3 regions of the Alteromonas sp. OM2203 genome follow, and region 1 is predicted to be linked to each of the others. Evidence: predicted binding sites of a transcription regulator. Region 1 holds the regulator's gene; each other region holds the start of a gene.

Region 1 (7,785 bases):
GAAGCCAATCATGGTGACTTGGGAATGTTGAGTAAGGGTGATGTTTTATTAGCTATTTCTAATTCTGGTGAAACAAACGAATTAGTTAACTTGCTGCCAGTCGTTAAAAGACTGGGAATTCAAGTGGTAGCGATGACAAACAGCGCGTCAAGTTCATTAGGCCAACACGCTGATGTAGTGCTCGATATCAGTGTGGATAAAGAAGCCTGCTCATTAGGCCTAGCCCCTACATCAAGCACCACGGCCACCTTAGTTATGGGCGATGCGCTTGCTGTGGCTCTTCTCGATCAGAAAGGGTTCACGTCTGACGATTTCGCATTGTCACACCCGGGGGGGAGTCTAGGAAGAAAGCTGTTGCTTAAAGTGCATGACATCATGCTTACTGGTAGCGATATTCCGCTTGTTAGTTTGAATGCTTCAGTGGCTGACGCACTTCTTGAAATTTCCAAAAAAGGCCTTGGGATGACGGGCGTTATTGCCTCTGATGGTACACTTACTGGTGTATTCACTGACGGTGATTTACGCCGAATTCTAGACGCTCGTATTGACGTTCACGGTGCCTCGGTTGAAAGTGTAATGACAAAAGGCGGTAAAACAACCACTTCTGAGCAACTCGCTGTAGAGGCGCTTAACTTGATGGAAGCCCATAAAATCAGTGCGCTTATGGTAACAGATTCTCAGCGCAAACCCGTGGGAGCCTTTAATATGCATATGCTACTCAAAGCGGGAGTGCTATAAATGCCAGCAACCTTATACACAGAAATGAATGACACACTTTTCACTCAACTATCGAAGATTAAATTATTGGTATGTGATGTGGATGGTGTGTTTTCAGATGGCCGAATTTATTTAGGCAATGCGGGCGAAGAACTAAAGGCCTTTCATACGCGAGATGGCTACGGCGTCAAAGCCTTGGTAAGCCATAATGTTAATGTCGCTGTCATCACGGGTCGTCGTTCAGCCATTGTTGAAAACAGAATGAAAGCATTGAATGTGGCGCACATTATTCAAGGTGAGGAAAACAAGGCCGAGGCTTTGAGCGCACTAATGGAAAATCTCGAACTAAATGCCGATGACGTGGCAGCAGTTGGCGATGATATGCCTGACACAGGTATGTTTAAGCATGTAGCAGTCAAGATTGCGGTTGCCGATGCGCATCCTTTTGTCGCTAAACAAGCCAACTGGATTACCACACTCCCGGGGGGGTTTGGTGCGGTTCGTGAAATATCGGACACCATTTTACAAGCCAAGGGTGTGGCGAATGAAATATTCGGAGCAAGTGTATGAGCCAATTTGGCTTTAATCGCTTAGGACTCAGTATATCTTCGCTTTTTATTCTAGCGATGTTGATGTATGTACCAACATGGATGGAAGAGGAGCCAGAAGCGCAGAGCAGTGGTGAAAATGACGCATTAAAGCCCACTTATAAAGCGAAAAATTTAACCACGACCCTCTACAATCAAGAGGGGGAGCTGAACCATAAGGTTTTTGCTGAATCAATGGAGCATTACGACCAACTAGGTTTTGTCTTGTTTCAACAACCTAGATATACCCTTTATACCGAAAATGCAACGTCTCCTTGGGTTGTTACGGCTAAAGAAGGCACACTCTACAACAACGAGCTTATTCAGCTGGAAAATCGCGTTGTTATTGAGAACCAAACGAGCGATGATTTTGTCCAAAGCTTATCAACCGAATATATTCAAATAAATTTGGACACCAAACAAATGACTTCTGACCAGCCCGTTGAAATACAAGGTACTCAGTACGTTATTTTGAGCAATGGGTTTAACGCGAATTTACGCACACAAGAATACGAGCTATTAGATCATGTACAAACCACTTATTCCCCTAGCAACTAGCCTTTTTCTTGCCATCGCTAGCGGTGCGGTGATCGCGAGCGAAGACGACTTTTCGCAGCCCATAAAAATAGGTTCAAACACCCAGTTTATTGATGGGAAAAACAAGACTGCACTTTATAAAGAAGACGTTCTCATCACACAGGGTTCACTACTGATTGAAGCGGACGAAGTTGAAGTTATCGCCAGTGAAGGTAGCGGTCGTGAAATTTTCATCGCTAGAGGCAAACCGGCGAGCTACTCTCAAACTTTAGAAGACGGCACGCCTGTTTCGGCAAAAGCCAATGAAATTCGTTACGAGGTTATTAACCGCACCATTTCTCTCGCTGGCAATGCCGAACTTCAGCAAGACACGAGTAAAGTGCAAGGTGACAACATTACATTTGATATGATTACCGAGCAATTGCTTGCTACTGGCGGCAGCGGAGAAGATGGTGAAGGTCGCGTTACGACGGTATTTACGCCTGACACCATTCGTAAAACATCGAAAAAGCAAGACAAAGATAGTGAGGACAACAAATAGCCATGGCCACTCTTAGCGCAACTAACCTTGCTAAGGCTTATAAATCTCGTCAAGTGGTGAGAGACGTTAGCCTTTCTGTTTCTACAGGGCAAATTGTTGGTCTTCTTGGTCCAAACGGCGCTGGTAAGACCACCACGTTTTATATGATTGTAGGTCTGGTACCCCTGGACAAAGGCAAGATTGAAATTGACGAAAACGAGCTCACTCATCAACCCATGCATGAGCGCGCACGCCGCGGAATTGGCTACCTTCCACAAGAGGCATCAATATTTAGAAAGTTGACCGTTCACGAAAATATCATGGCAATTTTGCAAACTCGTAAAGATTTAAATTCACACCAGCAAGAAGAAGAAGCTGACGCACTACTTGATGAATTTAATATCAACCATATACGTAATAGTGCGGGTATGAGTTTGTCGGGTGGTGAGCGACGCCGGGTGGAGATAGCACGAGCGTTAGCGGCAAATCCACAATTTATTTTATTAGACGAACCATTCGCTGGTGTTGATCCAATATCAGTTAATGATATAAAGAAGATAATACAACATCTTCGTGATAGAGGAATTGGTATCCTTATCACTGACCATAACGTACGAGAAACATTGGATGTTTGCGAAAAAGCGTACATTGTGAGTCATGGCGAGCTTATTGCGCAAGGAACAGCGGAACAGGTTTTAAGTAATCAAAAAGTAAGGGATGTATACCTAGGCGAACAATTCAGGCTATAGTTAATGTAACCGAATTGTCATTTTTCAATTTCGCTCTGGTATATTCAATTTAGAGCATTTAAATAAGACGTAGATGAAACCATCTTTACAGCTAAAATTTAGCCAACAACTTACCATGACACCTCAGCTTCAGCAGGCTATTAAATTGCTGCAGCTGTCTACTCTTGATCTTCAACAGGAGATTCAAGAGGCGCTTGACTCTAACCCACTGTTAGAAGTTGAGGAAGGTAATGACGAGCCTCAATCAGAAAAGAACAATCTCGATAATGATGATGGAGCATCAGAAGCGTCTGCTACTGCATCAAGCGACACCCTGGAAGCCGGAGATGCGTTAGAAAAAAACGATCTCCCTGACGAGTTGCCTATCGACAGTACGTGGGATGAGTATTATTCCGCATCTTCAGCGCCAGCGCCAGGTCCATCAAGTGATGATGAACAGATTTTCCAAGGCGAAACTACTGACGATATTCAAGAACACCTTTCTTGGCAGATGCGCCTGACCCATTTCTCGGAAACTGACCGGGCAATTGCAACGGCGATTATTGACTCGATTGATGAATCTGGCTATCTAACCGTCTCTCTTGAAGAAATTCTTGATGCGGTAAACGATGATGACTTAGAAGAGCCTATAGAGATGGACGAAGTAGAGTGCGTATTAAAGCGTATTCAAATGTTCGACCCCATTGGTTCTGGTTCACGGACACCTCAAGAGTGTTTAATGGTTCAGCTTCGCCAATTTTCAGACGATACGCCGTGGCTCGCTGAAGCGAAGCAGTTAATCGAAGAGTACTCTGACCTTCTTAGTAGCAAAGACTATCGCACGTTAATGCGTAAGAGTCGCCTGAAGGAAGATCAGCTGCGTGAGGCTATGCGTTTGTTACAAACCTTGAATCCTCGCCCAGGTAGTGCTTTAGTTACTAAAGAGCCTGAATATGTTATTCCTGATGTTTCAGTCGCCAAAAAGAATGGTCGTTGGGTGGTAGAATTAAACCCCGACAGCCTGCCTAAATTAAGCGTGAATCAACAGTACGCTGCGATGAGTCGTCGTGCAAAGAACAGTAGCGACTCTCAATTCATCCGCTCACACATGCAAGAAGCCAAGTGGTTCATAAAGAGCCTAGAGTCACGCAATGAAACCCTGATGAAGGTTGCGAATTGCATTGTGCAGCAGCAGATGGGTTTTTTCGAGCACGGCCCGGAAATGATGAAACCAATGGTGTTAAATGATGTCGCAGAAATGGTAGATATGCACGAATCGACTATTTCTCGTGTGACGACGCAAAAATACATGCACACACCACGTGGTATTTTTGAACTGAAGTACTTCTTTTCAAGTCACGTTGCGACAGAGTCTGGTGGTGAGTGTTCATCCACCGCTATTCGAGCATTGATCAAGAAGCTGGTGGCCGCTGAAAATGTTAGCAAGCCGCTAAGTGATAGCAAGATTGCTTCATTGTTGGCCGAGCAAGGCATAAAAGTCGCTCGGCGGACAATAGCAAAATACCGGGAATCGTTATCGATCCCGCCGTCGAACCAACGCAAAAGCCTTATTTAAACGGGCTCTATAATATAAGGAAGACGAAATATGCAAATCAACCTTACTGGTCATCATGTCGAAATCACCGACTCTTTGCGTAATTATGTCGATACGAAGTTCAGCAAACTTGAACGTCACTTTGATCACATTTCTAATGTGCATGTCATCCTGAACGTTGAAAAATTAAATCAAAAAGCCGAAGCGACTGTTCATTTAAGTGGCGCAGAAGTATTCGCATCCTCAGAAAACACCGACATGTATGCGGCGATTGACAGCATGGTTGATAAACTCGACCGGCAAGTAATCAAGCATAAGGAAAAACTGAAAAAACATTAGTAGTTAATTAAGCATGGACATACAAGCCATCGTAAGTCTGGACCGCACTGAATGTGCGGTTCAGTGTAATAGTAAAAAACGAATTCTTGAGATAATCGCAGATATTGCCGCCAAAAATAATGAGAACATCGACTCGGCGACGGTACTCAACAGTCTAATGTCTCGAGAGCGTATGGGAAGCACGGGTATCGGTAACGGTATTGCCTTGCCTCACGGACGTTTAGCGGGTCTCGATAAAGTAATTGCAATTGTCGTAACCTGTACACCGGCTATAGATTTTGACGCCTTAGATGAAAAGCCGGTAGATATATTTTTTGCTTTACTGGTTCCTGAAGAGCAAACCGAAGGGCATTTACAAACCTTGGCAACAGTTGCCGGTAAACTGAGCGACAAAGAGACGATTAAGGCAATACGCCGCGCTACAAAGAGCGATGAGATCCTCTCTGCATTATGTTAATTTCTAATGCCCGTTTGTATTTGGGCAATTGAGCCGTTTCAATCGATAACGCAAACAAGATAAAACCAGTCTATTAGGGAGAAATGAGGTGAAGCTGATTATAATCAGTGGTCGTTCGGGTTCTGGTAAATCTGTGGCGCTACGAGCACTAGAAGATTTAGGCTATTACTGTGTTGACAACATTCCGGTAAATCTACTCCCTACCCTCACTCACACGGTTGTTGATGAATACGATCAAGTCGCGGTGAGTATTGATGTCAGAAATTTACCTAAGAACCCTGATGACCTAGTCGAGATACTTGATTATCTACCCTCATCTTGGTCGATGACGATTGTTTATATCGACGCAAGCGACGATGTACTCGTCAAACGCTTTAGCGAAACCCGTCGTCTTCATCCTCTCGCCAAACTTAACAAATCACTTTTTGAGGCAATAAAAGCCGAATCTGCACTACTTGCGCCTATTGTAGAAAGAGCAGACCTGTATTTAGATACTGATAAGCTAACAATACATCAACTCGCGGAGTTAATTCGAGAGCGCATTCTTGGTAAAAAAAGCTCTCGTCTTGTATTGGTATTTGAATCATTTGGCTTCAAACACGGTATACCAAAAGACGCCGACTATGTTTTTGACGCACGCTTTCTACCAAACCCTCATTGGGAGCCCGACCTTAAGCACCTTACTGGCCTTGATGCACCGGTAGAAGTCTTCTTAGGCTCACAACCAGTGGTAACCAAGTTCATTTGGCAAATTCAAAACCTGATAACCACATGGCTACCTCATTTAGAGCGCAACAACCGAAGCTATGTCACCGTCGCAATAGGGTGTACCGGCGGGCAGCACCGCTCGGTATATATCGCTCAGACTTTATCTAAAACCTTCGGCGAAATTCATCCAGATGTTCAAATTCGCCATAGGGAGTTAAACCAATAATGACGATTCAAAAAACGCTCACTATTGTAAACAAGCTCGGCCTGCATGCTAGAGCAGCTACACAGCTTGTTAAACTTGCAAATCAATTTGACGCCAAGATCATTCTGAAAAAAGGCGACAAGGAAGCCGACGCCAGTAGTGTTCTTGGCTTAATGATGCTGGAAAGTCATCAGGGTGAGCAAGTCGATGTTATTGTTGACGGTGTTGATGCCACAGACGCGCTTGCTGCTATCGAGCAGTTAATAGAAGGCAGGTTTAATGAAGACGAGTAGTCACACGTCTAATTGATTACTTAATATACTTTCAGTCTGGTATTTATCAAATCTTGCGCAAAAGCTATGCAATTGTCATGACAGGATCATTATAATTGCGATACTCTACGGCCACTTAGGCGTTAACGCCTGCACCGTTTATTTTTTCACCCTATAGGAATAACGCCTTATGGCAGAAGCGCTTGTTTCTAAATACGTACAAACACAGCTACGCACACTCAATGCTGCGTTAGTAAACGGGCAATTTGTATCTGTACGTAAGCTTCTGCTCGAATTGCCCCCATCTGATGTTGCCCACATACTTGAGTCGAGCCCCAGCCGGACTCGTGATGAGCTTTGGGAGCTGATTGATAGCGACTTTCACGGTGATATTTTAGAAGAACTATCTGATGATGTTCGAAACGGTATTATCACAAAGATGCTCCCCGCCAATGTGGTTGATGCACTTGAAGAAATGGATACCGATGACTTGGCAGAAACGCTGAGTAGCCTTCCTGAACCCGTGTTGGCAGACATTCTTGATTCAATGGATGCACAAGACCGCGTACGTGCAGAGCAAGCGCTATCTTACGGTGAAGAAACCGCTGGTTTCATCATGAACACCGATACCATTACCTTGCGTCCAGATGTAACCATTGATGTAGTTCTTCGCTACATTCGCTTAAAAGGAGAGTTACCGGAAAATACAGACACCTTCTATGTGGTTAATAGAACGGATAATTTAGTTGGTATTATTCCCGTGGCCCGTTTGCTCACTGCTGACACTGACGACAAAGTATCAGACGTTATGGACGAAGAGTCGGAAGCCATTCCGGTAAACATGCCAGATGATGAAGTGGCAAGCCTGTTTGAGCGTTATAATTGGCTTTCAGCGCCGGTAGTTGATGAAAATCATCGCTTAGTGGGGCGAATTACCATTGATGACGTAGTTGATATCATTCGTGAAGACGCTGAACACTCAATGATGAGTATGGCGGGTCTTGATGATGATGAAGATACCTTTGCGCCTGTTATGCAAAGTACTAAACGCCGTTCCGTTTGGCTGGCAGTTAATTTAGTGACTGCGCTAATGGCTGCAATGGTAAGTGACTTATTTGAAGCCACGCTAAGCCAGCTCGCCGTATTAGCTATATTAAATA
Region 2 (7,785 bases), 1.9 Mb from region 1:
GTCGAGTTGGCCCAGGTGAAATGCTTGCTGTAGATACCTACACGGGCAAAATCTGGCGTTCTACCGAAATTGATGACGACCTCAAGGCTCGCCATCCTTATAAAGAGTGGTTAGATAAACACATTCGCCGACTTACACCTATCGAGGAGCTTGATGCCTCTCTTATTGGTAAGCGTGTATTTAATGATGACGCTATGGCGGTGTATCACAAGCTGCACGCCTATAGCTACGAAGAAATTCAGCAGGTTGTGAAAGTGCTAGCGAAAGACGGTCAAGAAGCCGTTGGCTCAATGGGTGACGACACGCCAATGGCGGTTATGTCATCGCGTCAGCGCACAATCTATGACTATTTCCGTCAACAGTTTGCACAGGTTACTAACCCGCCTATCGATCCGCTACGTGAGAATCACGTAATGTCGCTGGCAACCTGTATTGGACGTGAACAAAACGTATTTAGTGAAACGTCAGGTTACGCTGACCGAGTATTGTTCGACTCGCCAATATTGATGTATACCGACCTTAAACAGCTGCGTGAATTCAACCCAGACAACTACTACTCTGAAGTGGTAGAGCTTCAATATGCACCGCAAGAAGGTTTGAAGAAAGCCATTGAGCGCGTATGTAATGAAGTAGAAATGCTGGTTAAAAACAAACGCGCTGCGTTCGTTATTCTGTCTGACAGAAACATTAAACAAAACCGCTTAGTTATCCCTGCAGCAATGGCAGTGGGTGCCGTTCAGCGCCGTTTGGTAGAAAAGTCACTGCGCTGCGACGCGAACGTTGTTGTTGAAACGGCAAGCGCCCGCGATCCGCATCACTTTGCCGTACTTATCGGCTTGGGTGCAACCGCGGTTTACCCATTCCTTGCATACGAAACTATCGAGCAGCTTTGCGAAAAAGGCGAGCTAGACATTTCTCCTATGCAGGCCACGTTGAACTACCGTAAGGGTATCAATAAAGGCTTGTATAAGATCATGTCTAAGATGGGTATTAGCACTGTAGCTAGCTATCGTAGCTCTAAGCTCTTTGAAGCAGTGGGCGTGAATAACGAAGTGATGAAGCTTTGTTTCAAAGGCGTGACGTCGCGTATTCAAGGTGCAGGCTTCGATGACTTCCATCAAGACCTTATTAACCTCAATCGCATAGCGTGGCTCAAGCGTAAATCAGTAGACCACGGCGGCTTGCTAAAATATGTACATGGCGGCGAATACCACGCCTATAACCCTGACGTAGTTAGCACGCTTCAAAAAGCGGTGGTGTCAGGTAACTACGACGACTATCAGCAATACGCTAAGCTAGTTAACGAGCGTGCACCTGCGCACATTCGCGACTTGCTAGCCATCAACCCTAATTGCGATCCTATTGATATTAGCGAAGTAGAAGCACCGGAAAATCTATTCCCTCGCTTTGATACCGCAGCAATGTCAATTGGTGCATTAAGCCCTGAAGCCCATGAAGCGCTGGCGATTGCCATGAACCGCTTGGGCGGTCAGTCAAACTCGGGGGAAGGTGGTGAACACCCTTCTCGATTTGGTACTGAAAAGAACTCTAAAATTAAGCAGGTTGCATCAGGTCGTTTTGGTGTAACGCCTCATTATTTGGTTAACGCTAACGTTATTCAAATTAAAGTGGCGCAAGGTGCAAAACCCGGTGAAGGTGGTCAGCTTCCTGGCGACAAAGTAAATAAGTACATCGCACAGCTACGTTTCTCTGTGCCGGGTGTAACTCTTATTTCACCGCCTCCACACCACGATATCTATTCAATTGAAGATTTAGCGCAGCTAATTTTCGATTTGAAACAGGTTAATCCAACGGCGCTGATATCAGTTAAGCTAGTATCTGAGCCGGGTGTAGGTACGATCGCAACGGGCGTAGCAAAAGCTTATGCCGACCTTATCACCGTTTCAGGTTACGACGGCGGTACAGGTGCAAGCCCGCTAACATCGGTTAAGTATGCAGGTAGCCCATTTGAATTAGGTTTATCTGAAACTCAGCAAGCACTTATCGAAAATGGACTACGCCACAAGGTTCGCGTTCAAACCGACGGTGGTTTGAAAACCGGTCTTGATGTTGTAAAAGCAGGTATCTTAGGTGCGGAAAGCTTTGGCTTTGGTACAGGCCCAATGGTGGCTTTAGGTTGTAAATACTTGCGTATTTGCCACCTAAACAACTGTGCAACCGGTGTAGCAACGCAGGATCAAAAGCTGCGTGACGACCACTTCATCGGCCTACCAGACATGGTAATGAACTACTTTAAGTTCATTGCTCAGGAAGTACGTGAAATCATGGCGTCGATGGGTATTGCTAAGTTCGACGACCTTGTTGGTCGCACAGAGCTACTTAGGGTGCTAGATGGCATTACTGCTAAACAAAACCGTTTAGATTTGTCTCCATTGCTAGCGCAGCCTAAAGCAGGTGAGCACACGCGTTTATTCTGCTCGCAAACGACTAACGCGCCAATTGATAAAGGCGAGCTGAATGCCCAGATGCTCAAAGACGGTCAGCAAGCTGTGGTTGAGGGCAAGTCGATTACCCTTAAATACCCAATTCGCAACACAGACCGCTCTGTAGGCGCATTGCTGTCGGGTGAAATTGCTAAACATCACGGTAACCACGACTTTGAAGATACACCTATCAAAGTTGAGCTTACTGGCACAGCAGGTCAAAGCTTTGGCGTATGGAACGCTGGCGGCCTGCATATGCACCTTGAAGGCGATGCCAACGATTATGTAGGTAAAGGGATGACCGGCGGTAAGCTGGTTATTCATCCGCCTCGCGACATCTCATACGACGCCCACGACAGCGCCATTATGGGTAACACCTGCCTTTACGGTGCAACCGGCGGTAAGCTGTTTGCTGCTGGCCGTGCCGGTGAGCGCTTTGGCGTTCGTAACTCTGGTGCCATTGCGGTAGTGGAAGGTATTGGGGATAACGGCTGCGAGTACATGACAGGCGGTATTGTGGCTGTTCTTGGTCCGGTTGGTGTTAACTTCGGTGCTGGTATGACAGGTGGTTTTGCCTATCTTATGGATGATGGCGACGATCTTGACAACCGTGTAAATGCCGAACTAGTCGATGTTATGTCAATTGAAGATAAAGCAATTCTTGCTGAGCACTTACGTGGCTTAATTAATCAGCATTACGAAGAAACAGGAAGCGAGCATTCGTTATCGTTGCTTACTGATTTCGCCGCAACGCTGAAACGCTTTAAGCTTATTAAGCCAAAAACCAGTGATGTGAAAAACTTGCTTGGTCACATCAGTCGTTCAAGTGCTGAATTACGCATTCAGGCTCAGTAAGAGGATTTAGTTTATGGCAAAGAACGTATATCAATTTGTCGATGTTGAACGTATCGATCCGCCGAAAAAGCCGATCATGGTACGCAAACATGAGTTCGCGGAAATTTATCAGCCGCTTAGCCAATCTCAAACCGAAGGCCAAGCAGATCGCTGCTTGGACTGCGGTAACCCCTATTGCGAATGGAAGTGTCCCGTGCACAACTACATTCCTCAGTGGTTGAGCTTGGCTAACGAAGGCCGAATTTTAGAAGCCGCAGAGCTTTCGCATAAAACTAACAGCTTGCCAGAGGTCTGTGGTCGCGTTTGCCCACAAGACAGGCTCTGCGAAGGCGCTTGTACGCTGAATGACGATTTTGGTGCGGTCACCATCGGTAGTATTGAAAAGTATATTACTGATACTGCGTTTAAAATGGGTTGGCGCCCAGACATGTCAGACGTGGTATGGACCGACAAAAAAGTGGCTATCGTGGGTGCAGGTCCTGCAGGCCTTGCATGTGCTGATATTCTGGTTCGTAACGGCGTTAAACCTGTCGTTTACGACAAATACGAAGAAATCGGTGGCCTACTTACGTTTGGTATTCCGTCTTTCAAATTAGAGAAAGACGTAATAAAGCTACGCCGCCAAATCTTTACCGAGATGGGTGTTGAGTTCGTACTTAATACCGAAATCGGTAAAGACATCCAGTTCCAAGACTTGCTTGATAAATACGATGCTGTTTTCCTTGGCATGGGTACCTACAAGTCGATGCAAGGCGGCTTTGACAACGAGCACGTTGAAGGTGTTTACGAAGCCCTACCTTTCCTTATCGCTAATACCAATCGCGTAATGGGCCTTGAAAAAGCCCCCTCTGATTTCATTGATATGAAAGGCAAGCGCGTAGTTGTATTAGGTGGTGGTGATACCACCATGGACTGTGTGCGTACGTCAATCCGTCAAGGCGCTGCACAGGTAACCTGCGCTTACCGTCGTGACGAAGAGAGTATGCCCGGATCACGCCGAGAAGTAGTTAACGCTAAGGAAGAAGGTGTAGAGTTTAAATTTAACCTCCAGCCGCTAGACATTGCTGTTGATGAAAACGGTAAAGCTTGTGGCGTTAAGCTCGTTAAGACAGAAATGGGGCCACCAGATGCCAATGGTCGTCGTCGCCCTGTGGAAGTAGAAGGTTCAGAGCACGTACTTGAAGCGGATGCAGTTATCATTGCGTTTGGCTTCCAACCAAGCCCGGCACCATGGTTCGGAGATTTCGGCATCATGCTTGATGAAAAAGGACGCGTACGCGCCCCTTCAGCAGGTAAGTTCGCCTTTCAAACCTCTCATCCCCAGGTGTTTGCTGGTGGCGATATGGTACGTGGTAGTGACCTGGTTGTTACTGCAATTGACGAAGGTCGTAAAGCCGCAGAAGGCATTATGGACTACATCGGCGTTTAAGCAGCACTAAAATAACCGCTAACGAAAAGCTCGATAGTCTGACTATCGAGCTTTTTTGTTTTAGCGTGCCCAGAAAATACGAAAACTGCTGAGAACATACGTTAATAGACCAAGGTTTAGTTGATGTACTGGACCAACGGCTCTAGTATTCTAAATTCAAATAAGAATTAAACTACGCAAAACGCTATTTATGAAGAACTTAGACATTAAAAAACTCGCCCTATGTTTGACAGTGTTCGCAAGCACAAGTGGCTCATCCTACGGCGATACTGTTTCGGTTAACGCTGCTTCAAAGAGCGCTTTTGCGAAGCAACCTACTTTAGTGTCTTGCCCATCGGAATTTCAGCAAGTTAAAATTTCCGAAGAGGCCCGCCAATGCCAAGCATTTGACGAAAGCATGACAGCGGTAATGGTTTACCATTCTCCACGCTCCACACGGGAGATGCTCGGTTTCTATCAAGCCGCACATCCCTTGCTAAAAGCTCACTCCCCCGTTAGCGGGCGCACGTTACTCACGTCTGAAGATAAGGCTATTAGGGTAGTAATAAGCCCCGATAATGCTGGTTCCCAAATCGATATTCTGGTTACGTCAAACAGTAAATAATCCCTCAGTTTAAAAAGCCATGTAAAACTACTCATGTTGGCATCTGGCTTGCAATTTCGATAAGTACAACACGGTGACAATGCTTGGTGTCATTTTTCTGACACTGGTAAAGCTAAAGTGCTCGAGTTAGTTTCAAAAAACTAGCGCACCTTAACCAACCGAATTGTCACGGGCTTTTATTTTTTGATATTTGCGAGGGTTACGATGGAATTGGCAATTATTCTAATGATGTTACTTATTTTAGTTGCGCTAGGTGCCATTAAATTGTCAGATGGCGGGGTCGCGTTTCCATTTAGACGAAAGCCACAATTATTTACTCCTGTGGAGCATACGTTCCTAAATCTAATAGAGCAGGCCGTAGGTAGAGAGTTTAGAATTGTGTGCCGCGTGCGCCTTAACGACCTCATTGCAGTGCGACAGTCAACCAACAAAAAAACGGCTAGCCAAGCGTTAAGCAGAGCATCTAGCCGTCAATTAGATTTTGTTTTAGTAAACAAACAAGATATGAGCCCTGTAATGGCTATCGATTTAGTTCACAGCCAAGGTAAAGAAGGCTACAAAACTCAGAAAGACTGGTTTGTCACAGGAGCGCTCGACGCTGCTGGCCTTCCTCACGCAAGAATTAAAGTAAAGTCTGGCTATACGGTAGATGACATTCGCGAATGTCTGGAAAATAAACTCATTCCATACCGTCGCCTTCAGCAGAAGATGGCTCAATTGCCGACTCATAACCCTGAGCCGACCAAGCGACCAACTCGCCCAATTCGTTCAAGCAGACCCGCGGCGGCTTAATCTAACAAGCCTAACTTCCCCTAGCCTTTGTTACATTGCTATTTTCTTACTCTCAAATAGCAGTAACAAAGGCATTTTTCTGTCAGTTTTAAAGATTTCCTTATACAATTAAACCACTTTAGAGCGTATTCACCCGTTAAATCCCCTCAACATCGTCGGTATAGTTATGAAAAAAATTGGTATTTTAGGTGCAATGGACGAAGAAGTTGCGCTACTTAAAGCGTCACTTTGCGATGTAAAAGAAACGCAATGGAAGCACCTTACATTTTATGAAGGCACACTTAACGACTTAGACGTTGTGTTAGTTAAATGCGGTATTGGTAAAGTTGCTGCAGCCCTTGCCACCACTGTGCTTATTGAGCAGTACGCCCCCGATGCTGTGGTGAATACCGGTTCAGCCGGTGGTTTTGATAAAGCCCTCAACATTGGCGATTTGGTGATTGCTAGCCACGTCATTCACCATGATGCCGACCTGACTCATTTTGGTTATAAGCTAGGTCAATGTGCCGGTATGCCTGAAGATTTTCGTTGTGATACCACACTGATGGAAGCAGCACATAATGCTGCGGCAACAATTACATCGCTTCAATCGACAACTGGCTTAATTTGTACTGGCGATGCATTTATCGGCAGCGATGAAGCCGTGGCAGAACTACGTGAGAAATTTCCTGATATGAAAGCAGTTGAAATGGAAGGCGCCGCTATAGGCCAAACTTGCTACATGCTTGACACGCCATTTCTTGTGATTCGTTCGCTGTCGGACATTGCTGGAAAAACATCATCGGTTAGCTTCAAAGAATATTTAGACACTGCTGCCAAAAATTCAGCACAGCTTGTAATGGCGATGATAAAAGCCCTCGCAAAATAAGATGACAGACATTATTAGCGACCCTAGATATCAGTCGCTATTAGTACTTTGGTTAGCTGTCGCCGTAGACGCAATATGGCGCTGGCCCCAAAGTACTCATCCACTAACACTAATGCGCTACCTTGTACAACAGATGGGGCGCAAAGTCGTACCATCTCGCGACTATGGCCCTAGCCAGCATTATATTTCAGGCACTCTCGCTGCACTTGTCCTGCTTGCTCCATTGGTAACTTGTATTGCCATTTTAGTCTATATGGCCCAATACCCTATTTTCTTCGAGGCCATCATTCTTATTGCGCTACTCGATTTTGGCTACCAGCGCCAACAATACAAACGAGTGTTGGCAAGTGTGGGAAGAAATAAAAAGTCTCTCGCAAGAGAGATGGTGCAAACAATGACCGCGAGGCAATGTGGCTCTTTGTCTGATATTGGCATTGCTAAAGCCGCAATTGAGTCGCTGTGGCTGAAATTTCTTTATCTTTACTGCGGTGTCATATTTTATTATGTAGTAACTGGCCCAGTTGGTGCACTTATCTATCGTTTACTGTTACTTACGTCTTGGCAATGGCATTATCGCACGCCAAGCATGGTTTATTTTGCCCGACCGGTGCGAAAACTCGTTTATTTACTTACCTTTCCACCAGCCTTGTTTGGTGGATTAGTAACTCTTCTCGTTAGTCATCCAATCAAGGGGATGAGTGCAATAAAACGTTCACCAGTAAAAGATAAAACTTCGTTACTTCTTGCATTGATGGGCGGCGTTCTCAATATAAAGCTTGGCGGGCCGGCAATT
Region 3 (7,785 bases), 1.8 Mb from region 1:
TACATTGTTTGCGTTACAAATATCGGCAATACGATCTAACTCTTCTTTAGACAATACCGAGCCCACAGGATTCATTGGGTTACATAGAATAAACAGTTTGCATCGAGGATCTGCTGCCTCTTTTTCTAGTGCATCAAAGTCTAATGTGTAGCGCGCGCCTTCTACCTCATTAATCGTATCGGCGCTGTCACCATTAGCATGTTGAACTACCGTACCAATATCAACCCGCTCTAGGCCATTTAGCTTAGGTGCAGCTAACAAAGGCGGGTAATTCGGGGTTTGAATAAGCACTTTATCGCCTGTCTCACAATAAGCTTTACAGGCAACGTTAAACGCTGGCACCACGCCAGGAGTCCACACTAACCACTCTGGCTTAATGTTCCAATTGTGCTTATCCTTAAGCCATCTAACTACCGCTTGAATTGCACCTTCATGGTGTGCCGGAAGAATGTATCCCAAATTACCATGTTCTACATAACCTGAAATAGCATTGAGTATTGGCTGAGCACAACGGAACTCGGTATCGGCAACCCACGCAGGAATGACGTCTTTTCCTTTGTACTTTTGCCATTTAAACGAGAAAGTGTCTTTTCGAGGGGGGGTATTATCGAATAACGTGCTCACATTACATCCTGTTGCATAAAAACTTGTGGCAACAGTGTAGAAGTTTCCTACGTTATAAACTAGGGTGAATATCGTGATTTAACGCTATTTCGCTAGATCGAAATGTACTTAAATAGAGATAAATAACATCACTTAATGCCATTACCTTTTGTGTGCAGCTACTTCTTGGGTCTTTTGAATTAATTCCATCATATCAAGTGGTTTAGCTAAAAAACCCGTGACTTGAAGTTTACGAGCCTCAATAACCAGTTCTTTATTTGGGTCCGCGGTAATAAGTAAAAATGGAACGTTGAGACCTGAAGAATGGCAGGTTTTCAACAAGCTTAAACCATCGTAATCCGGCATAACTTGATCGCTAATAATGAGATTCAACGAGTCAGAAGTTTGCTGTAATAAAAAGTCTCGAGCAAATTTGCTGCGTGTAAACGAATAAACGGTGGCGTCTAACTGCGTTTCCAGCGCATCAGTTATCATATCAAGTGTGATAGGGTCGTCTTCGACTACGGCTACAGAAAACAATACGATCCCCTTAAAAATCGGTAAGTAATTATAATTTATGCCAGCTTAAGGCCTTTTTTAGGCCCGAACCCAATTAATCTAAGCATAGGTGGGTAAATTACCTTTGACCACTACCCATTGGTCGAAATTTTGGCCACTTTATACCGTTAATCCGCATAGATAAGTGCCCACTCAGAATAAAAAATGCCAGCGAAAAGCTGGCATTTTAAAAGTTGTTTAAGTCTTAGAAGGTATTAAGACTTAGGCCCGCGTGATGCACGCTTACGCTCGTTTTCAGTAAGAAGCTTCTTACGAATACGGATAGAAACAGGCGTTACTTCAACGAGTTCGTCATCATCAATAAACTCAAGCGCTTGCTCAAGAGACATCTTAATTGGTGGAACGAGTGTCTGCGCCTCATCAGTACCAGATGCACGAACGTTAGTAAGCTGCTTACCTTTAAGCGCGTTTACAGTAAGGTCATTGTCACGACTGTGAATACCAATAACCATACCTTCATATACTTCTACACCGTGTCCGATAAATAGGCGACCACGCTCTTGAAGGTTAAACAAGGCGTTAGTTAGCGCTTTACCGTTAGCGTTGGCAATAAGCACACCGTTTTTACGCTTACCAATGACACCGCCCTTATAAGGACCGTAGTGATCGAACGTGTGGTAAAGCAAGCCAGAACCTGACGTCATCGTCATAAATTCAGTTTGGAAACCAATTAGGCCACGGCTTGGAATAATGAAGTCGATACGCACACGACCTTTACCATCTGGTGACATATCTGTCATTTCAGCTTTACGAAGACCCAGTTGCTCCATAATAGAACCTTGGTGCTGCTCTTCACAGTCGATGGTCAAGGTTTCGAAGGGCTCTTGTGTTTCACCGTCAACTTCTTTCAAGATTACTTCTGGACGTGATACTGCAAGCTCGTAACCCTCACGACGCATGTTCTCGATAAGTATACCTAGGTGAAGCTCACCACGACCTGATACGCGGAATTTGTCCGGATCTTGCGTCTCTTCTACGCGAAGTGCAACGTTGTGTACTAACTCATCGGTTAGACGCTCAAGAATGTTACGTGACGTTACGTATTTACCTTCTTTACCCGCAAACGGTGACGTGTTTACTTGGAACGTCATGGTTACTGTAGGCTCATCAACCGATAGTGGAGGAAGCGCTTCTACCGTGTTCACGTCACAGATGGTGTCAGAGATCTTCAGTTCACCAAGACCAGAAATTGCAATAATGTCACCCGCGTGAGCAGAACTCACCTCATGACGAGCAAGACCAAGGTAGCCATAAACTAGGCCAACTTTTCCGTTGCGCTTTTGACCATCGGCAGTAACGATAGTGACTTGTTGGTTAGTCTTCACAGAACCGCGCTTAACGCGACCAACGCCGATTACACCTACATAAGAGTTGTAATCAAGCTGAGAAATTTGCATTTGGAATGCGCCGTCGATATCTGCATCAGGTGGAGATACTTGGTCGACGATAGTTTGGAACAATGCCGTCATATCGTCTTCTTTAGTATCTGCATCAAGTGATGCCCAACCGTTTAGTGCAGACGCATAAACAACTTGGAAATCCAGTTGATCGTCAGTAGCACCTAAGTTGTCGAACAAATCGAAAACTTGGTCTATTACCCAATCAGGGCGAGCACCTGGCTTGTCGATTTTATTGATAACAACAATTGGCTTAAGACCTTGGGCAAACGCCTTTTGCGTTACGAAACGCGTTTGCGGCATTGGACCTTCCTGTGCATCTACAAGTAGAAGTACAGAGTCGGCCATTGACATTACGCGCTCTACTTCACCACCAAAGTCAGCGTGTCCTGGAGTATCGACGATATTGATACGGTAGTCGTTCCAGTTGATCGCTGTATTCTTAGCTAGGATGGTAATGCCACGTTCTTTCTCGATGTCGTTCGAGTCCATTACGCGTTCTTCTTGCTCACCTCGAGATTCAAGGGTGCCAGACTGCTGTAACAGTTTGTCTACCAGGGTCGTTTTACCGTGGTCAACGTGGGCGATGATTGCGATGTTACGCAACTTATTTATATCAGTGGTATTCATGCTTATATAGAGCCTGTGTAAATCAACGACTACTGCAATTCAGTGGAAAGGAGTATGCGTTAGATTTGTTGCAAAAAAATGCAGATAGAAAATTTGCGCGGATTGTACAGAAAAACCACGGCATTTGCGCATCTTTTTTTTTGATGTGGACACGTTTTATTGATTTTCAATCACTTGTTCAACTATTGAACACTTATGTTGCACCGGATTGAACATATTAGGTAGCCATATGCTGCAAAGTATTCTAGGCTGATTATCGTAAAAAAAGAGCAAATCACCACAAGGGTGCAAGAGCGCACAGTTATGGTGCATTTCAACTTAAAAGGAAGTGATAGGTGCCCCGCTATGCCACAGAAATCGGCATGCATATAGATGGCATGATAATCGCTTTCACTTTTTTCACTGTTGGGGTGAAGCTGATCATCCCGCATTTTTTACATTAAACCTGGAGGACACGATGTCGATTGATAAGGCATTAGAGCTTATTAAAGAAAGTGAAGCGAAGTTTGTAGATTTACGTTTTACCGATACAAAAGGTAAAGAACAACACGTATCTATCCCTGCGGGCCTAGTTGATGAAGAGTTTTTCGAAGAAGGTAAAATGTTCGACGGTTCTTCAATCGCTGGCTGGAAAGGCATCAATGAATCAGACATGGTTCTTCTTCCAGATGCGGACAGCTGTGTTGTAGACCCGTTTGCTGAAGAAACACAAGTAAACATTCGTTGTGACATCGTTGAGCCTTCTACTATGGAAGGTTATGAGCGCGATCCTCGTTCAGTTGCTCGTCGCGCAGAAGAGTACCTAAAGTCAACAGGCATTGGTGACACTGTATTCTTCGGTCCTGAGCCAGAGTTTTTCCTTTTCGACGACGTTCGCTTCCACACAGACATGGCGGGTTCTTTCTATAAGATCGATTCTGCAGAAGCCAAATGGAATTCAGGTGAAGAATTCGAAGGCGGCAACATGGCACACCGCCCAGGCGTTAAAGGCGGTTACTTCCCAGTACCACCAGTAGATTCTGCGCACGACATCCGTGCAGCTATGTGCTTAGTAATGGAAGAAATGGGCCTTGTAATCGAAGCGCACCACCACGAAGTAGCAACAGCTGGCCAAAACGAAATTGCATGCCAATTCAACACGCTAGTTAAGAAAGCTGATGAAATTCAAGTTTACAAGTATGTAGTTCACAACGTTGCACATGCATACGGCCAAACTGCTACCTTTATGCCTAAGCCACTTGTTGGCGATAACGGTTCTGGTATGCACTGCCACCAGTCTATCTCTAAAGATGGCGTGAACATCTTCGCGGGTGACAAGTACGCAGGTCTTTCTGAAGAAGCACTTTACTACATTGGCGGTATCATTAAGCACGCGCGTGCAATCAACGCATTTGCAAACGCGTCGACTAACTCATACAAGCGTCTAGTTCCTGGCTTCGAAGCGCCGGTAATGCTTGCTTACTCAGCACGTAACCGCTCAGCGTCTATTCGTATTCCACACGTAACTAGTGATAAAGCGCGTCGTATCGAAGTTCGCTTCCCTGACCCAACAGCTAACCCATACCTAGCGTTCACTGCAATGCTTATGGCTGGTCTTGATGGAATTAAGAACAAGATCCACCCTGGCGATGCAATGGATAAAGATTTGTATGACCTACCTGCAGAAGAAGCAGCGGAAATCCCAACAGTTGCAAGCTCGCTAGAAATGGCGCTTGAAGCGCTTGATAACGACCGTGACTTCCTTAAAGCCGGCGGCGTTATGTCAGACGACATGATCGATGCATACATCGACCTTAAGTCTGAAGAAGTAACCAAACTTAACATGACAACTCACCCAGTTGAGTTTGATATGTACTACAGCGTGTAATCACACCTGTATAGCGATATATACTAAAGCCCGCTTTGCGGGCTTTTTTTATGCGCGCTAATTATCTACTATGGTTATGTGGTTTCGGTAAAAAGTACTAATAGAGCCCCCTTTTTGGCAGAATTTAGTATGCGCTTGCTTTAGTCATATCTAGCCAGACCAATTAAGTGATCGGCCAAAGGTAATTAACAGGCAGCCCAACAATTCATTGATTAGGTAACAACACGTGCAAAACATGACGCGAAATATCTGCTTACTATCTCTGCTGACGCTGGCTAGCTATGGGCTGCTTCCTTTAAAGGCCACTGCGATAAGTCAAGATAATGAACAAAAAAGTACGCAGCAAGATGCACAAATGAACGACTCAGCTGAAGGCGTCAATGCACCCGTCGCTGGAACCTCTTCTTCTACAACAATCTATAAAGTAGTTGGAAAAGATGGATCTGTTACTTACACCGATAAGCCGCAAAAAAATGCAGAGCCATTAGCGTTTGATGAAAAAACACAGAACGTAGTTACCGCTGCGAAAGTTCCCCCGCCACCACCACTCAAGCCCGATGCACCAAAGCCGAAATACCGCGTAGTAATCAAATCTCCAGCACCTGAGGCGACAATCCGAAATAATTTAGGTGAAATTACCATTTCAGCGACTCAAACTGGTGCACCTAAAGCACCTATCTATCGGTTAATTCTTGATGATGCCCCAATTGCTAGCAATAATTCCGGCGTTTTTAAGTTATCTGGTATCCATCGTGGGGCACACACCTACAAAGTTGAACTAACTAACAATACGGGCAAGACTCTTGCATCGTCTCCAGTTCAAACCCTTTACCTTCATCAGGCATCGGCGTTAATTAATAACTAATAGCGTGCAACCATTGTTATGCAAGCGCACCACAGAGGTTCAGTGAATATTTATTGCTGAGTTCTTTATTCGCGCACCGCATCATTGCAAGCTACAATGCACGAACATGGTGCAAAGGAGACGAGCTCGGATGCATTCCACCGAGTTAGAAACACAACAGCTAATCAATAGCTTAAACACCGCATTGGTGATGGTAGACAATAAACTTACGATTGTTTATGCCAACCATGCGGGTGAAGCTTTGTTTGAAACTGGGTTAAAACAGCTTATCGGACACCCACTTCAAGACTTCTTTCTACCGGGCACAATAGAGACCACCCGCCTTAAAGCCGCTATAAGGAAAGGTGAAGATTTCACCGAGAATGAAATTAAATTGGCGTTTAGAGATAACCGCTACGTATCTGCTGATTTGACTGTAACGAATTTGCACTTTGAAGACGGCCCACGCCTGCTATTTGAAGTTAAAAAAATTGATCAGCAAAAGCGCATAACGCGAGAAACACTGCAAAACGCACAGCATTATGCTGCCCGAGAACTAGTGCGTGGCCTTGCTCACGAAATTAAGAACCCACTTGGCGGCATTCGCGGCGCAGCACAGCTTTTAGAAAAAGAGCTAAACGACGAGCACAAAGAATTTACCAGCATGATCATTGAGCAATCTGATCGTCTTCGCAACTTGGTTGACCGTCTACTAGGGCCCAATTCACTGCCACGATTCGAAGAAAGCAACGTGCATCAGGCCCTTGAAAAAATCCGCAGCCTTATGCGATTTGACTCCGATAGTCCTATTGCCATTGTTCGCGATTATGATCCGAGTATACCGCCACTGATGCTCGATCCAGATATGATCCAGCAAGCGGTGCTCAATATTGTTCGCAACAGTGTTCAGGCGCTAACAGAAAGCGAAACGCCTAATCCAGAAATAAAATTAGTAACACGCATAGAGCGCCAGATGACGATTCAAACAAAACGTTATGCGCTAGTGGCAAAAATAAAGATTATTGATAACGGACCGGGCATTCCGCCGGAAATTAAAGACACACTTTTCTACCCCATGGTCACAAGTAAACAGAATGGCTCTGGGCTGGGTTTGTCAATATCACAGACCCTAATCAACCACCACGGCGGCAAAATAGATGTAGACAGCTACCCTGGTCACACTGAGTTCGTAATTTATCTACCAATCGATCGTAAGGAGACAGACGATGACGAATGAGTCTGTGTGGATTGTCGATGACGACAGTTCTATTCGTTGGGTGCTGCAAAAGGCCTTACAGGCAGCTGAAATAAGCTGTTTAAGTTTTGAAAACCCTGAAGATTTATTACTTCAACTTCAAAGCGGCCAAGCCCCTGAAGTCATCATTTCAGATATTAGAATGCCACAAATGGACGGCATGACTTTATTGAACGAAGTGCATTCTTCGCACCCTATGCTTCCCGTTATAATCATGACAGCGCATTCTGATCTTGATAGCGCTGTAAACGCTTATCAAAAGGGTGCGTTTGAATATTTACCAAAACCTTTCGACATAGACGAAGCGGTTACATTAACCCAGCGGGCACTTGCCCACTCTCGGGAACAATCAAACGTATCAAAAGCACAGCCTGAAGATGTGGTGACCGAGATCATCGGCGAAGCCCCTGCTATGCAGGAAGTGTTTCGCGCCATTGGCCGCCTCTCACGCTCTTCAATCAGCGTGCTCATTAACGGACAATCTGGCACAGGTAAAGAGCTGGTTGCACATGCGCTTCACAGGCACAGCCCTAGAGCAAGTAAACCCTTTATTGCGCTGAACATGGCTGCTATTCCCGCTGACCTTGTAGAGTCTGAATTATTCGGACAT

The links. Region 1 encodes sigma-54, which starts transcription at its own class of promoters, with help from an activator protein. Its sites were predicted from a motif close to GTTGGCACGNNNNTNGNNT; they were not measured.
Region 2: a site for sigma-54 is predicted at 5,368-5,386, ahead of ACM0P2_RS15445 (DUF2726 domain-containing protein). Genes of this name have one in related genera too.
Region 3: a site for sigma-54 is predicted at 3,581-3,599, ahead of glnA (glutamate--ammonia ligase). Genes of this name have one in related genera too.

The regions. Positions count from the first base shown of each region.
Region 1 covers NZ_CP183209.1:803,144-810,928, reverse strand. The annotation lists gene ACM0P2_RS03610 (KpsF/GutQ family sugar-phosphate isomerase) at 1-738, shown strand, start outside; gene kdsC (3-deoxy-manno-octulosonate-8-phosphatase KdsC) at 739-1,287, shown strand; gene lptC (LPS export ABC transporter periplasmic protein LptC) at 1,284-1,862, shown strand; gene lptA (lipopolysaccharide transport periplasmic protein LptA) at 1,831-2,382, shown strand; gene lptB (LPS export ABC transporter ATP-binding protein) at 2,385-3,110, shown strand; gene ACM0P2_RS03585 (RNA polymerase factor sigma-54) at 3,184-4,665, shown strand; gene hpf (ribosome hibernation promoting factor) at 4,696-4,983, shown strand; gene ptsN (PTS IIA-like nitrogen regulatory protein PtsN) at 4,997-5,440, shown strand; gene rapZ (RNase adapter RapZ) at 5,529-6,374, shown strand; gene ACM0P2_RS03565 (HPr family phosphocarrier protein) at 6,374-6,646, shown strand; gene mgtE (magnesium transporter) at 6,816-7,785, shown strand, end outside.
Region 2 covers NZ_CP183209.1:3,490,989-3,498,773, forward strand. The annotation lists gene gltB (glutamate synthase large subunit) at 1-3,299, shown strand, start outside; gene ACM0P2_RS15435 (FAD-dependent oxidoreductase) at 3,313-4,728, shown strand; gene ACM0P2_RS15440 (hypothetical protein) at 4,919-5,332, shown strand; gene ACM0P2_RS15445 (DUF2726 domain-containing protein) at 5,537-6,124, shown strand; gene ACM0P2_RS15450 (5'-methylthioadenosine/adenosylhomocysteine nucleosidase) at 6,291-6,992, shown strand; gene ACM0P2_RS15455 (cobalamin biosynthesis protein CobD/CbiB) at 6,994-7,785, shown strand, end outside.
Region 3 covers NZ_CP183209.1:3,531,552-3,539,336, forward strand. The annotation lists gene ACM0P2_RS15630 (MalY/PatB family protein) at 1-624, opposite strand, end outside; gene ACM0P2_RS15635 (response regulator) at 766-1,143, opposite strand; gene typA (translational GTPase TypA) at 1,377-3,209, opposite strand; gene glnA (glutamate--ammonia ligase) at 3,667-5,076, shown strand; gene ACM0P2_RS15650 (DUF4124 domain-containing protein) at 5,312-5,941, shown strand; gene glnL (nitrogen regulation protein NR(II)) at 6,072-7,157, shown strand; gene glnG (nitrogen regulation protein NR(I)) at 7,147-7,785, shown strand, end outside.